Linked DNA regions of Dehalococcoides mccartyi CG5. The protein of the gene in region 1 binds, or shares a complex with, the protein of each later gene. Links are inferred from orthologs where the notes say so. Each region holds a gene or a part of one and is shown in the gene's direction. Other genes may lie near its edges.

The links.
Region 2: rny (region 1) and X794_RS04105 share a complex: the UniProt entries of both Bacillus subtilis proteins name them as parts of the possible RNA degradosome complex. The link is inferred for Dehalococcoides mccartyi CG5 from one-to-one orthologs.

The regions. Positions count from the first base shown.
Region 1 is NZ_CP006951.1:1,330,554-1,338,818, forward strand. Bases 2,021-4,933 are described here. They hold rny (ribonuclease Y), read left to right. Parts: upstream 2,021-2,641; coding sequence 2,642-4,225; downstream 4,226-4,933. Other genes in these bases: X794_RS07065 (regulatory protein RecX), read left to right, coding at 2,021-2,573; X794_RS07075 (TIGR00282 family metallophosphoesterase), read left to right, coding at 4,237-4,933. In the rest of the region: folK (2-amino-4-hydroxy-6-hydroxymethyldihydropteridine diphosphokinase), read left to right, coding at 1-333; 6-carboxytetrahydropterin synthase QueD, read left to right, coding at 333-704; recombinase RecA, read left to right, coding at 828-1,841; more of X794_RS07065, read left to right, coding at 1,929-2,020; more of X794_RS07075, read left to right, coding at 4,934-5,007; X794_RS07080 (PHP domain-containing protein), read left to right, coding at 5,010-5,873; X794_RS07085 (glycerol-3-phosphate acyltransferase), read left to right, coding at 5,870-6,568; X794_RS07090 (endonuclease III domain-containing protein), read right to left, coding at 6,595-7,266; tsaA (tRNA (N6-threonylcarbamoyladenosine(37)-N6)-methyltransferase TrmO), read right to left, coding at 7,248-7,691; X794_RS07100 (homocitrate synthase/isopropylmalate synthase family protein), read right to left, coding at 7,745-8,265. UniProt on the Bacillus subtilis protein: Endoribonuclease that initiates mRNA decay. Initiates the decay of all SAM-dependent riboswitches, such as yitJ riboswitch. Involved in processing of the gapA operon mRNA, it cleaves between cggR and gapA.
Region 2 is NZ_CP006951.1:773,837-777,463, forward strand. Bases 1-2,971 are described here. They hold X794_RS04105 (polyribonucleotide nucleotidyltransferase), read left to right. Parts: upstream 1-390; coding sequence 391-2,553; downstream 2,554-2,971. Other genes in these bases: rpsO (30S ribosomal protein S15), read left to right, coding at 80-349; dapB (4-hydroxy-tetrahydrodipicolinate reductase), read left to right, coding at 2,570-2,971. Also shown: more of dapB, read left to right, coding at 2,972-3,361; X794_RS04115 (aspartate-semialdehyde dehydrogenase), read left to right, coding at 3,372-3,627. UniProt on the Bacillus subtilis protein: Involved in mRNA degradation. Catalyzes the phosphorolysis of single-stranded polyribonucleotides processively in the 3'- to 5'-direction. Necessary for competence development in Bacillus subtilis.

The DNA.
Region 1 (8,265 bases):
CCGGACCTTTTGGCATTTACCCAAAAGGTGGAAAAAGAGATGGGCCGAAGCCAAAACAGCCATAACCAGCCCCGCCTAATAGATATTGATATCCTGCTGTACGGCCAAAAACGCTTAAATACGCCCACCCTGACCATACCTCATCCCCACTTGACCGAAAGGGCTTTTGTAATGTTACCGCTGGTGGAACTGGCAGCTGATTTTATCTACCCGGGCAGCCGCTCCAGCCTGTCGGATTTGCTTGAGGAACTGCCTTCCGGCCAGTCTATCCGTCCGTTTTCATACCTGCCTGAGGACAGCAGAGACGATTATGACGACGACGAGGACGAATAATGTATTATCTGAGTATAAAAAAACATTTTGAAGCCGCCCATTTTCTGCGGGGATATAAGGGTAAGTGCGAAAACCTGCACGGCCACCGCTACGAAGTAGCCCTGAAGATTAAAACCGGAGAGCTGGATGAATGCGGCATGGGAGCTGATTTCAGTCTCCTGAAAACCCGCCTGAATGAGGTTCTGCAAAGCTATGACCACACCTGCCTGAATGACTTGACACCCTTTGACAACATCAATCCATCGGCCGAAAATATAGCCAAAGACATATATGACAAGCTGAAAACAGTTATCAACAAGAAGGGTGTTGAGCTTTGGGGGGTAGAGGTCTGGGAGTCACCGGATAGCTCGGTACTCTACCAGCCTGACTAACCATACCCTTGACTCAAGGTCTGGACAAGGCCGTTTTCACTCATGCCAAAGGGCTAAAAAGTCAAGGGCTTATTGTAGAATAACTTACTATATGCTATCATTTTGACTAGAAAACGAGGCGAAATGACCACGGAAAAAGATAAGGCTCTGGAACTCACTGTAGGCATAATAGAAAAACGCTTTGGCAAGGGTTCAATAATGAAGTTGAGCGACCCTTCCTTCCGGCAAACAGTTGAGTTCATTCCTACAAGTTCACTGGCACTTGATATTGCCCTGGGCGTTGGCGGGATTCCCAGAGGCCGGGTAGCTGAAATATTCGGTCCTGAAGGCTCTGGCAAGACTACTCTTGCCCAACACATTATTGCCCAGGCCCAAAAAATGGGTGAAAAAGCCGCCTATATAGACGTGGAACATGCCCTTGATCCTAAATACGCTTCAACCTGCGGGGTTAATCTGGATGAGCTTTTAATATCTCAACCGGATACCGGCGAAGAAGCGCTTGGTATTGCCGAAGAGCTGGTGAGAAGTGCTGCCATAGGTGTAATCGTGATTGACAGTGTGGCGGCGCTGGTACCCAAAGCTGAAATAGAAGGCGACATGGGTGACTCACATGTAGGTTTGCAGGCCAGGCTTATGTCTCAGGCCCTGCGAAAATTGACCGCTTCCATCGGGCAAACCAGAACGGCCGTTGTCTTTATTAACCAGTTAAGAGAAAAGGTGGGTGTTATGTTCGGCAATCCCGAAGTCACCCCCGGCGGCCGGGCGCTCAAGTTTTACAGTTCGGTGCGTATAGATCTAAGGCGCATAGAAACCATCAAGCAGGGTACCGTAGCTGTTGGTACACGCGTAAGAGCCAAAGTGGTAAAAAATAAGGTTGCTCCTCCTTTCAGGACAGCCGAATTTGATATCATGTTTGACTCCGGTATCAGCCGCGAGGGCAACCTTATTGATTTAGGCGTAAGCAGTGAAGTTATAAGGAAAGCAGGGGCTTTCTTTTCCTATGGTGACATTCGCCTGGGGCAAGGCAGAGAGAGCGCCAAAAACTATCTGGCGGCAAACCCGGATCTGGCGCAAGAAATTGAAGAAAAAATACGTGCCTCAGCGGTCACCCTTTGCAGTATTGGCGATGGCGATTAATCCATAGCTTTACGTAAAAAGGCATCTTTATCTATTTGGGGGCTGAGGCAGAGTGTGTCTCGGCTTTGTCTTTTTTTGGGGGATTAAATGCCAATCATAACGGCCATCAGGAAAACCCGGGGCGGGAACCAGAGGTGTAAAATTTCTCTGGACGGCAAGGAGTTCTTCAGCCTGTCTCTCAAAGTATGTGAAAGGGAAGGCCTGAAAGTAGACCAGGAACTGAGCTCCAGCCAAATTGAAACTCTGAAGCTTATAGATAATTGCCAAAGTTGCTACGAAGCAGCCATGGGTTATTTATCCTATCGCCCGCGCAGCCAGTCTGAACTGGCCCAAAAACTGGTAAGGCGAGGGTTTTGCAGTCAGGATATTGATTCCATATTAGCCAAGCTGAAAGAACAGGGGCTGGTAAATGACCAGGCTTTCGCCCAGTTCTGGAATGACAATCGCCAGTCATTCCGTCCCCGCAGCCGCAGCTTGACCTCACTGGAACTCAAGAGAAAGGGTATATCCAGCGAAATAATTGAAACCGTGGTAAGCACTGTTGATGAAGTGGACAGTGCTTACAGGGCAGCCGAAACCAAAGCAAAAAACCTGCCCAAAGACAATTACCACATATTCCGCCAGCGCCTCAGCCAGTTTTTACTAAGGCGAGGCTTCAGCTACGAGGTAATTAGCCGTACCGTTTCCCGCCTGTGGAATGAATATGGAAACGATCCAATAGACGAATTTTAGGTCTTACATAGTCATGGCTCTCTGATACCCCCGTTGAAGAGAGCTTCTAAAGAAAGGGGTTTATATATATGTTCGAGTTTTTTATGGAGACAGCGCCGGCTACCACCACCGGTTTGCCTTTGTCTGCTATTCTGGCTATCTTTTTCAGTTTTATTATAGGTATAGTGTTCGGCGGTATGGCACTATTCGTATTCAGGGGCTTCATTATGAACCGCCAGCTTCGTATTGCCCAGCGTAAAGCTACCAAAATGCTGGCTGATTCCAAACTGGAAGCTAAGGATGTGCTGGTGGAAGCCAAGCGCGAGGCTGACAAGACTCGCAATTCCGCCGAAACTGAACTTAAGGAACGCCGTTCTGAACTGGCCAAACAGGAAAACAGGGTTATCCAAAAAACAGAGGCGCTGGACCGCAAGCTGGAAAACCTTGAACAGCGTGAACAGTCTTTAACCAACCGGGAAAAAAGCATTGACGAAACCCAATCTCAAATTGAAGAAATACGCGAAAACGAACTAAAACGCCTGGAAGAAGTGGCCAACATGACCACTGAACAGGCCAAAACGAGCCTGCTTGAAATGCTGGAAGGCGAAATGCAACAGGAAACCTCCCGCCGCCTGCGTGAGTGGGAGATAAAAATAAAAGCCGAAGCGGATGAAAAAGCCCGCGAGGTTGTTTCCCAGGCTATCCAGCGTTGTGCCTCTGACGTAGTTACCGAAACCACTACTAATGTCGTACCCCTGCCCAGTGACGAAATGAAGGGCAGGCTGATTGGCCGCGAAGGCCGCAATATACGGGCTTTGGAACAGGCAACCGGCGTAGACCTGATAATAGATGACACCCCGGAGGCAGTTACTATTTCCAGTTTTGACCCGGTGCGGCGTGAAGTTGCCCGTCAGGCACTTTCAAAACTTATCATTGACGGGCGTATTCACCCGGCCCGCATTGAAGAAGTGGTAACCAAGGCCAAAGAGGAAGTTGAAGCCGCTATGATAGCTTCCGGTGAACAGGCTGCCTACCAGGCAGGCGTTCACGGACTGCGACCCGAAATAATCAAGGTAATGGGACGGCTGAAATACCGCACCAGTTACGGCCAGAATGTACTTCAGCACAGCATAGAAGTAGCCCAGATGTCCGGCATGATAGGCAGTGAGCTGGGTGTAAATGTTACCCTTGCCCGCCGGGCCGGCTTTCTGCATGATATAGGCAAAGCGGTTGACCGAGACGTGGAAGGCACCCATACCCAGATAGGCGCAGACATGGTTAAACAGTGGGAAAAATCTCCCGAAGTTATTAAAGGTGTGGCGGAACATCACTTTGACACCCCCACCGTTTCCATCTGGGGCTTTATAGTATCTGCTGCAGATGCCATTTCTTCGGCCAGACCCGGTGCCCGCCGCGAATCACTGGAAAACTACATCAAACGTCTGAAGGCTCTTGAAGAGATTGCCGACAGCTTCAAAGGGGTTGAAAAATCCTTTGCTATCCAGGCAGGACGTGAAGTGCGGATAATGGTAAAACCTGATGAGATTGATGATCTGGGAGCTATGCGGCTGGCCAGAGATATCGTCAAGAGGATTGAAGATGGGCTGGAATACCCCGGACAGATTAAAGTTACCGTTATACGGGAAACCAGATCCGTAGACTTTGCCAAGTAAAGCAGGTAATGATGAAAATACTGGTAATCGGTGATGTCATTGGCAAGCCGGGACGGGATGCCCTGCGGGATATCTTGCCGGGACTGAAACAGGAATACAAGATAGATTTTACCGTTATAAACGGAGAAAATACGGCCGGGGGTATTGGTATAACCCCGGCCACCGCCCAAGACCTTATATCAGCCGGGGCAGACGTGATTACCACCGGCAATCATGTCTGGAAACACCGTGACATTGCCACTGTAATGGAAGACGAAAGCCTGCCGGTTATCCGCCCCTTAAATTACCCTCCGGGCGTGCCCGGTCAGGGCTACATCCTGAAAAACAAGGTTCTGGTTGTAAACCTGATGGGTCGTACCTTTATGTACGACATAGACTGCCCCTTCCGCAGTATTGACAACCTTATTACCAAGCTGAATTTCAAACCATCTGCCATTATTGTAGACTTTCATGCGGAAGCCACATCCGAAAAAATGGCACTGGGGTTTTATCTGGACGGAAGGGTAAGCGCCGTACTGGGCACTCATACCCACGTAGCCACTTGTGATACCCGTTTGCTGCCCAAAGGCACTGCATATGTCAGTGATATTGGCATGGTAGGGCCTATTGATTCGATAATAGGGGATGAACCTGATTCGGTTATCCAGCGTTTTTTGACCGGTATACCCGGCCGCCTGAGTGTAGCCCAAGGCAGGGTAATGCTTAATGCCGTAGTGGTTACGGTAAACACCAAAACCGGACTGGCCACAAGTATCGAACGCATTTACCGGGAGATAAGCTAGAAATGGCTTCTAAAGTAGACCTGCATATCCACACCACCGTTTCAGACGGTGTTCACTCACCTGAGAATATTATTGCCAAAGCCGCCAAAGTACATATGGAGTATATTGCCATATGTGACCATGACAATCTGGACGGAATTGGCCTTGCCATACAGACTGCCCGAAAATACCCCAAACTAAGGGTTATACCCGGGGTGGAAATCAGCACTGATTACAGCGGTGGGGATGTCCACATTCTGGGGTATTTTGTAGATTACAAAGACCCGTTTTTGAATGAAACTCTGACTGAAATGCGCCGCTCCAGAGTGGAACGCGCCCGTGACATGGTAATAAAACTTAATGAACTGGGTATGGAAATAAGCTGGCAGAGAGTTTCCGAAATTGCCGGTGAAGGCACTGTGGGACGGCCGCATATTGCCACTGCCCTGCTGGAAAAGGGCTATATCCAGAACATGGGCGAGGCCTTTGAAAAATACATAGGTCGGGGCGGCCCGGCCTATGTTGAACGGATAAAAATGGGCCCCGAAGAAGCCGTCCGGCTGGTGCTAAACTGCGGAGGGATACCGGTTATGGCCCACCCCCTGACCATAATGGATCACGAACCCATGGTGGAACGGCTGGTTCAGGCCGGGCTGATGGGTTTGGAATGCCACTACGGGGGGTTCAACCCCCAGCAAATAGACGGCTTAGTCAAACTTGCCGCCAAACACAAACTACTGACTACCGGCGGTAGCGATTACCACGGTCTGGACGAACTTACCGAAACACCCATCGGCGGGGCGGAAGTACCCATGCAGGATGCTAAAAAACTTATTGCCAAAGCCCGTGAAATTAAGGCAAAAGGCCTGGCGGAGGATATGGAATGAGCCCTGTATTTCTTATTATGATACCGGCAGGCTATCTGGTAGGGGCTATCCCCATGGCATATCTGCTTTCAAGGTGGCGGCGGGGTATAGATATCCGCCGTTACGGAAGCGGCAATGTCGGTGCTTCCAATGTGATTAAAACAGCCGGCAAGAAACTGGGGCTGGCGGTTTTTGTTTTTGATGTTTCCAAAGGGGCTATTATGATCCTGTTGGCCGGCTGGCTGGGGCTGGAGCTCTGGCAACAAATAATAGTCGGCCTGCTTACCATTGCCGGGCATAACTGGCCGGTCTTCCTCCGCTTTAACGGGGGAAGAGGTATTGCCACCTCACTGGGAGTGGCTCTGGTGATGGCTCCTGTTCCGGCATTGATAGCGCTGAGTACTGCACTCACCTTCGGTTTTTTCAAAAAAATGGCTCCGGGGGTTTTTCTGGGAGTAGGGGCGCTGCCGGTTATGTCAGGGTATTTTCACGGTTTTTTTGGCGTACAGGAACACCAGACGGTAACCTGGGGTTTTGCGGGGCTTTTTTTGATTATGATTGTCCGCCGCCTGATGGCACCTGACAGCGAATACTCCAGCACCGTTTCCAAAGCTGAGCTTGTATTTAACCGCATGTTTCTTGACCGGGATATACGAAGCCGCTCTGTCTGGATAAACCGCAATACCGCTGCCCATAAAGAAGGTCTGGGTATTTAATAACCCGTCCTCACCTGCCGCAAAATTTATTCCCGATAGTCAAAACGGCAAACATCTTTCAGTACACACCCTTCACAACCGGGTTTGACCCTGCAATGCTCTTTGGCATGCCTGACTATAAGGGCATGGTATTCGTTATAAAGGGCGGCATCAGCGGCCAGATTTGCCGTAAAAAGCCTTTGAAGACGGTCATAACCCGCTTCCTTTTCCGTCAGACCCAAACGGCTGAAAATCCTTCGGGTATAAGCATCTATAACAAAAACGGGCTTTCCGCAGGCATATAAAAGTATGGAGTCGGCTGTTTCTTCACCTATGCCCCACACACTCAGCAATTCATCACGAAGAACACTACTCTCTATCTCCAGCAGTTTTTCAGCTTGTCCGCCGCAGCCAGTCTGAAGCCAATTTGACAGGGCTTTCAGTTTGCGGACTTTTACATTAAAGTAGCCTGAGGGACGGATAGATTCAGCCAGAGCGCTGTCAGCGGCCTGCAATATAGCCTCTGCCGAGAGCAAATTAGCCTCTTTCAGCCTTGAAATAGCCTTTTCAACGTTTGTCCAAGCGGCACTCTGGGTAAGTACTGCACCCGCCATCATTTCAAACCGGCTTTCGGCCGGCCACCAGTGCTGAGGGCCGTATTTCTTTAAAAGACGCTGGTATATATCAGCCAGATTTTGGGCTAAGTTTTCTTTATCCAAGGTGCTACCGTTGCCTCTTTGTCAGAGTCATAATCTGTAATAAAGGGTTTAATATCCAGTACCGGCGTACCGTTAATGGCATCCAGCCCTTTCACTTTTAGCACGTTGCCTTTATGCTCAAGCAACCTGACCAGAGTCTTGGCGATGGGGTTGGGGCGAAAGGGAGAGCGGCTGGCAAAAACCCCTACTTTACCAAACTCTGTTTGACCTCTGGGGTAAACCAGCAAGGCCATGCCCTCGGGCGGGGACTGATGGGGAGACCAGATAATATTCAGGTGGGAAAATTCCTCTATACGGGTAAGCCCTTCGGCCAGTTCCGGTTTTAGATGTATTTCAGAAACCACATCTTCCCATTTAAACATTTGTTCAGGTTTTTGGGTAATAGCATTTATGACAGTGCCGATAGGTTTCATTTGCACATTCATTTTTTCTCCAAACAAAAAGGGGGGTGGTGACCCCCCTTTTATCATCTGTCTGATTAGTCATTCATAAGCGGTGTCAGGGTTAGCAGGCGACGGCTTATCTCCGGATATTTGGCAATAAAGATAAGTTCGTCTTCAACCAGAGGTTTATGGGCCTCTACGTTGGCATAACGCACCAGTTCCAGTATCTTGTTGGCTTCGTCTTTGTCTTCAGGCAGTTCCACAGACATATTGCCCATGACATGGCGGAAGCCTGAGATGCCGCTATACTGGCCGGCACAGATTTCACGCCCGGTTTCCACCATCAGGGCTTCACCCCGTCCCAGTTCTTCGTAGCCGTAAAGCTCGTAGTTTTGAGAATCTTTGATAACACCGTCAGCATGTATGCCGGAGGCATGGGCAAAACAGTTACGTCCCACTCCCGGCTGGTTTATGGGTATTTCCACATCAAAAGCATATGAAGCAAAGCGGGCTATCTTCCAGGCCTTGGAAAGGTTTACCTCATGGCCCAGCTGGTATTTTTCACCAAAGCCCTTTGACTTCAGTATAGCCAGCAGGAAGGCTACCAGGTCTGCAT
Region 2 (3,627 bases), 560 kb from region 1 along the record:
ATATAGTGCATTTGTTTTACAATATAGCCACGCTGTGATATAATTTTGACTTTGAATTAAGTAGAATAATATAAGGGGAATAAGTTTGGACAAACAGGAAAAATCTCTGATCATTAATGAATTCAAGAAGAGCGAATCCGATACTGGCTCTACTGAAGTGCAGGTAGCTTTGCTCACTGCCCGTATCCACCAGTTAACCACCCATATGATAGCCAATAAACACGATTTTCATACCAAGAGAAGCCTGCTTACTCTGGTTGGCCGCCGCCGCCGCTTGCTTTCATACATGCGCAACAGCAATGGGGCCGGTTATCAGGAGCTTATTGCCAATCTTGGCCTTAGAAAATAGTTTTTGCCAAAGGCAAATAACCCCGTAAGGAGATTACGTTATTGATAACTGCCAACTCATTTGAACGAACTATCGGCGGCAGGAAACTTGTTATTGAGAGCGGGAAACTTGCCCGTCTTGCAGATGCCGCGATTACTATCCGCTATGCGGATACTGAATTACTGGTAACACTTTGTTCTGCCAAGAAACCTCGCGAAGGGGTAGATTTTCTCCCCCTGACTATAGATTACGAAGAGCGGATGTATGCCGCCGGCAAAATCCCCGGCGGGTTTATCCGCCGTGAAGGCCGCCCCAGTGAACAGGCTATTTTGGCTGGGCGACTGACTGACAGACCTCTTCGCCCTCTTCTCCCCAAAGAGTGGCGCAATGATCTTCAGATTATTATTACCGTAATTGCTTCAGACAAGGAAAATGACGCTGATATCTGGGGCGTAGTGGGTGCTTCCACAGTTCTGGCCATGTCTGAAATACCATATGAAGGTCCGGTCGGAGCCAGCCGTATTGGATATATAAACGGTGAATTTGTGCTTAATCCCACTTTTGCCCAGTTGGAATCAAGCCAGCTGGATCTGGTGGTAGTCAGCACCCGCAAAGCGGTGGTGATGATTGAAGCCGGTTCCAAAGAAATTCCTGAAGACATTATGATTAACGCTATTGAGTTTGCCCATAAGGCAAATCAAGAGCTTATTGACCTCCAGGATGAAATCCGTGCCAAGCTCGGCAAAGAAAAGCTACCCGTGCCGGTGCTTGAAATACCCGAAGAAGTCAAAACGGCTGTTGCCGCTTTTGTAAAAGGACGGGTAAATGAAGCCCTTAGCCACCAAGATAAAACCGCCCGTGAAAATGCGGTTGAAGGCCTTCAGGCTGAACTGGTTGCGGCTTTATCAGAAACATTCGCCGAAGGTGATATCCTGGCCGCTTATGACAAAGAAATCAAGAAAGCTATCCGCTCTACTATACTTGAGAAGGATATCCGGGTAAACGGACGGGGTATCAAACAGCTTCGCCAGCTGGATGCTGAAACAGGGCTTTTGCCCCGCGTCCATGGCTCTGCTTTATTCACCCGCGGTGATACCCAGGTCATGGCTATAACCACCCTTGGTTCTTTACAGGAATCCCAACAGCTGGATGGCTTAAGTGCCGAAGATACCAAGCGTTTTATGCTTCACTACAACTTTGCCCCCTTCTCTACCGGTGAAGTAAAACGTTCCGGTTCTCCCGGACGGCGTGAAATCGGTCATGGCGCTTTGGCCGAACGTGCCTTAGTGCCTGTCCTGCCCACTCCGGAAGAATTCCCCTATACCATTCGTCTGGTAGCTGACGTGGTTGGCTCATCAGGCTCTACCTCTATGGGCAGTGTCTGTTCGTCCAGCCTGTCACTTATGGATGCAGGCGTACCGGTCAAAAAAGCTGTCGCAGGAATCTCCATCGGCCTTATTACCGGTGAAAATGATACCTACTGCACCATTACTGATATTGAAGGCATCGAAGATAACTACGGCGATATGGACTTTAAAGTTGCCGGTACCCGTGACGGCATAACCGCCATACAGGTGGATATGAAGGTCAAGGGTATCAGTTTTGATATTATCCGTGATGCCATATACCAGGCAAAAGAAGCCCGCTATAACATACTGGACGTAATGGACAAAGCTCTTGCCCAGCCTAAAACAGAGCTTAGCCCTTATGCCCCCAGAATGTACAAGATAAATATTGACCCCTCCAAGATTGGCAGTGTTATCGGCAGCGGCGGCAAAACTATCCGCTCTATTATTGAGCAAACCAATACTACCGTTGACATTGAAAATGACGGCACAGTGGTTATTGGTGCTACTGACGAGGCTTCGGCTAAAAAGGCCATCAAGATAATTGAAGACCTGACTAAAGACATCGAAGCCGGCAGTATTTATACCGGTAAGGTCACCCGTATAATGACCTTCGGTGCTTTTGTTGAAATCCTGCCCGGAAAAGAAGGCATGGTACACATAAGCGAACTGGCCGACCATAGAGTTGAAAAAGTGGAAGATATAGTCAAGGTGGGTGATGATATAACGGTTAAGGTTATAGAGATTGATAACCAGGGCAGGGTAAACCTGTCACACAGGGTTATTCTCAACCCGAACGCTGTACCCATTTCACGCAACCGTGATTCTCAGCCGCGTCGTCCCGGTCCTTTCCGCCCTTCTGACCGGTCTAACTCATAATATATTAGGAGGCGCTATGACACCTATAAAGGTTGTAGTTCACGGTGCCTCAGGCAAAATGGGCCAGGAGGTCTTAAAGACCCTGTGCCAGGAAAATAACTTTCATCCGGTGGGAGCAGTGGATATACGGGCGGAAAACCCTGCCATGGCTCTGCCGGATGGCAGCGGTTCTATCCCCTACTCGGCAGACCTTTCTTCCATTCTTTCGCAGACCAAGCCTGACGTAATGGTAGATTTTACTGTTGCCAAGGCTTCCATGCCTGCCGTCCGTATTGCCGCCGCCCACAAGGTTAATCTGGTCATAGGCACTACCGGCTTTTCACCTGAGGAAATATCTGAAATTGAACAGTTAGCCAAAACCAATGATATTGGAATTATACTTGCACCCAACTTTGCCCTTGGTGCTATAATAATGGTTCATTTGGCACAGGTTGCTTCGCGCTTCCTTTCCAGTGCTGAGGTGATAGAACTGCATCATGATAAGAAACTGGACTCACCTTCCGGCACCGCTCTGGTCACAGTAGCGTCCATGCTGGAAGCCAGGGGTGAAGCTTTTAACAAACCACCCAAGGAAAATCTTACAGATGCCCGCGGACAGGAACACGATGGCATACGAGTACATAGTGTACGCCTGCCGGGTCTGCTGGCACATCAGGAAGTTATTTTTGGTGCGGCCGGTCAAACACTGACTATTAGGCATGATGCCTTTAGCCGTGAATGCTATATGCCGGGTGTTTTACTGGCGATAAAAGAAATAGTCCATACCAAAGGTTTTGTTTTTGGTCTGGACAAACTGCTTAAGCTTTAGGAGGCAGTCCATGGGTTACAGAGTGGCCATAGTAGGTGCTACCGGAATGGTAGGTCAGGAATTTATAAAAGTACTGGAAAAACGGGATTTTCCTATGGATTCCGTTTCACTCCTGGCGTCTGACCGCTCTGCGGGCAAGATAATAACTGTAAAAGGCGAGGCAATAGAGGTCAAAGAAACTGCCTATGACTCATTTAACGATGTAGATATTGCCTTGTTTTCTGCCGGCGCGGATATTTCCCGCCATTTTGCCCCTATTGCTGCCC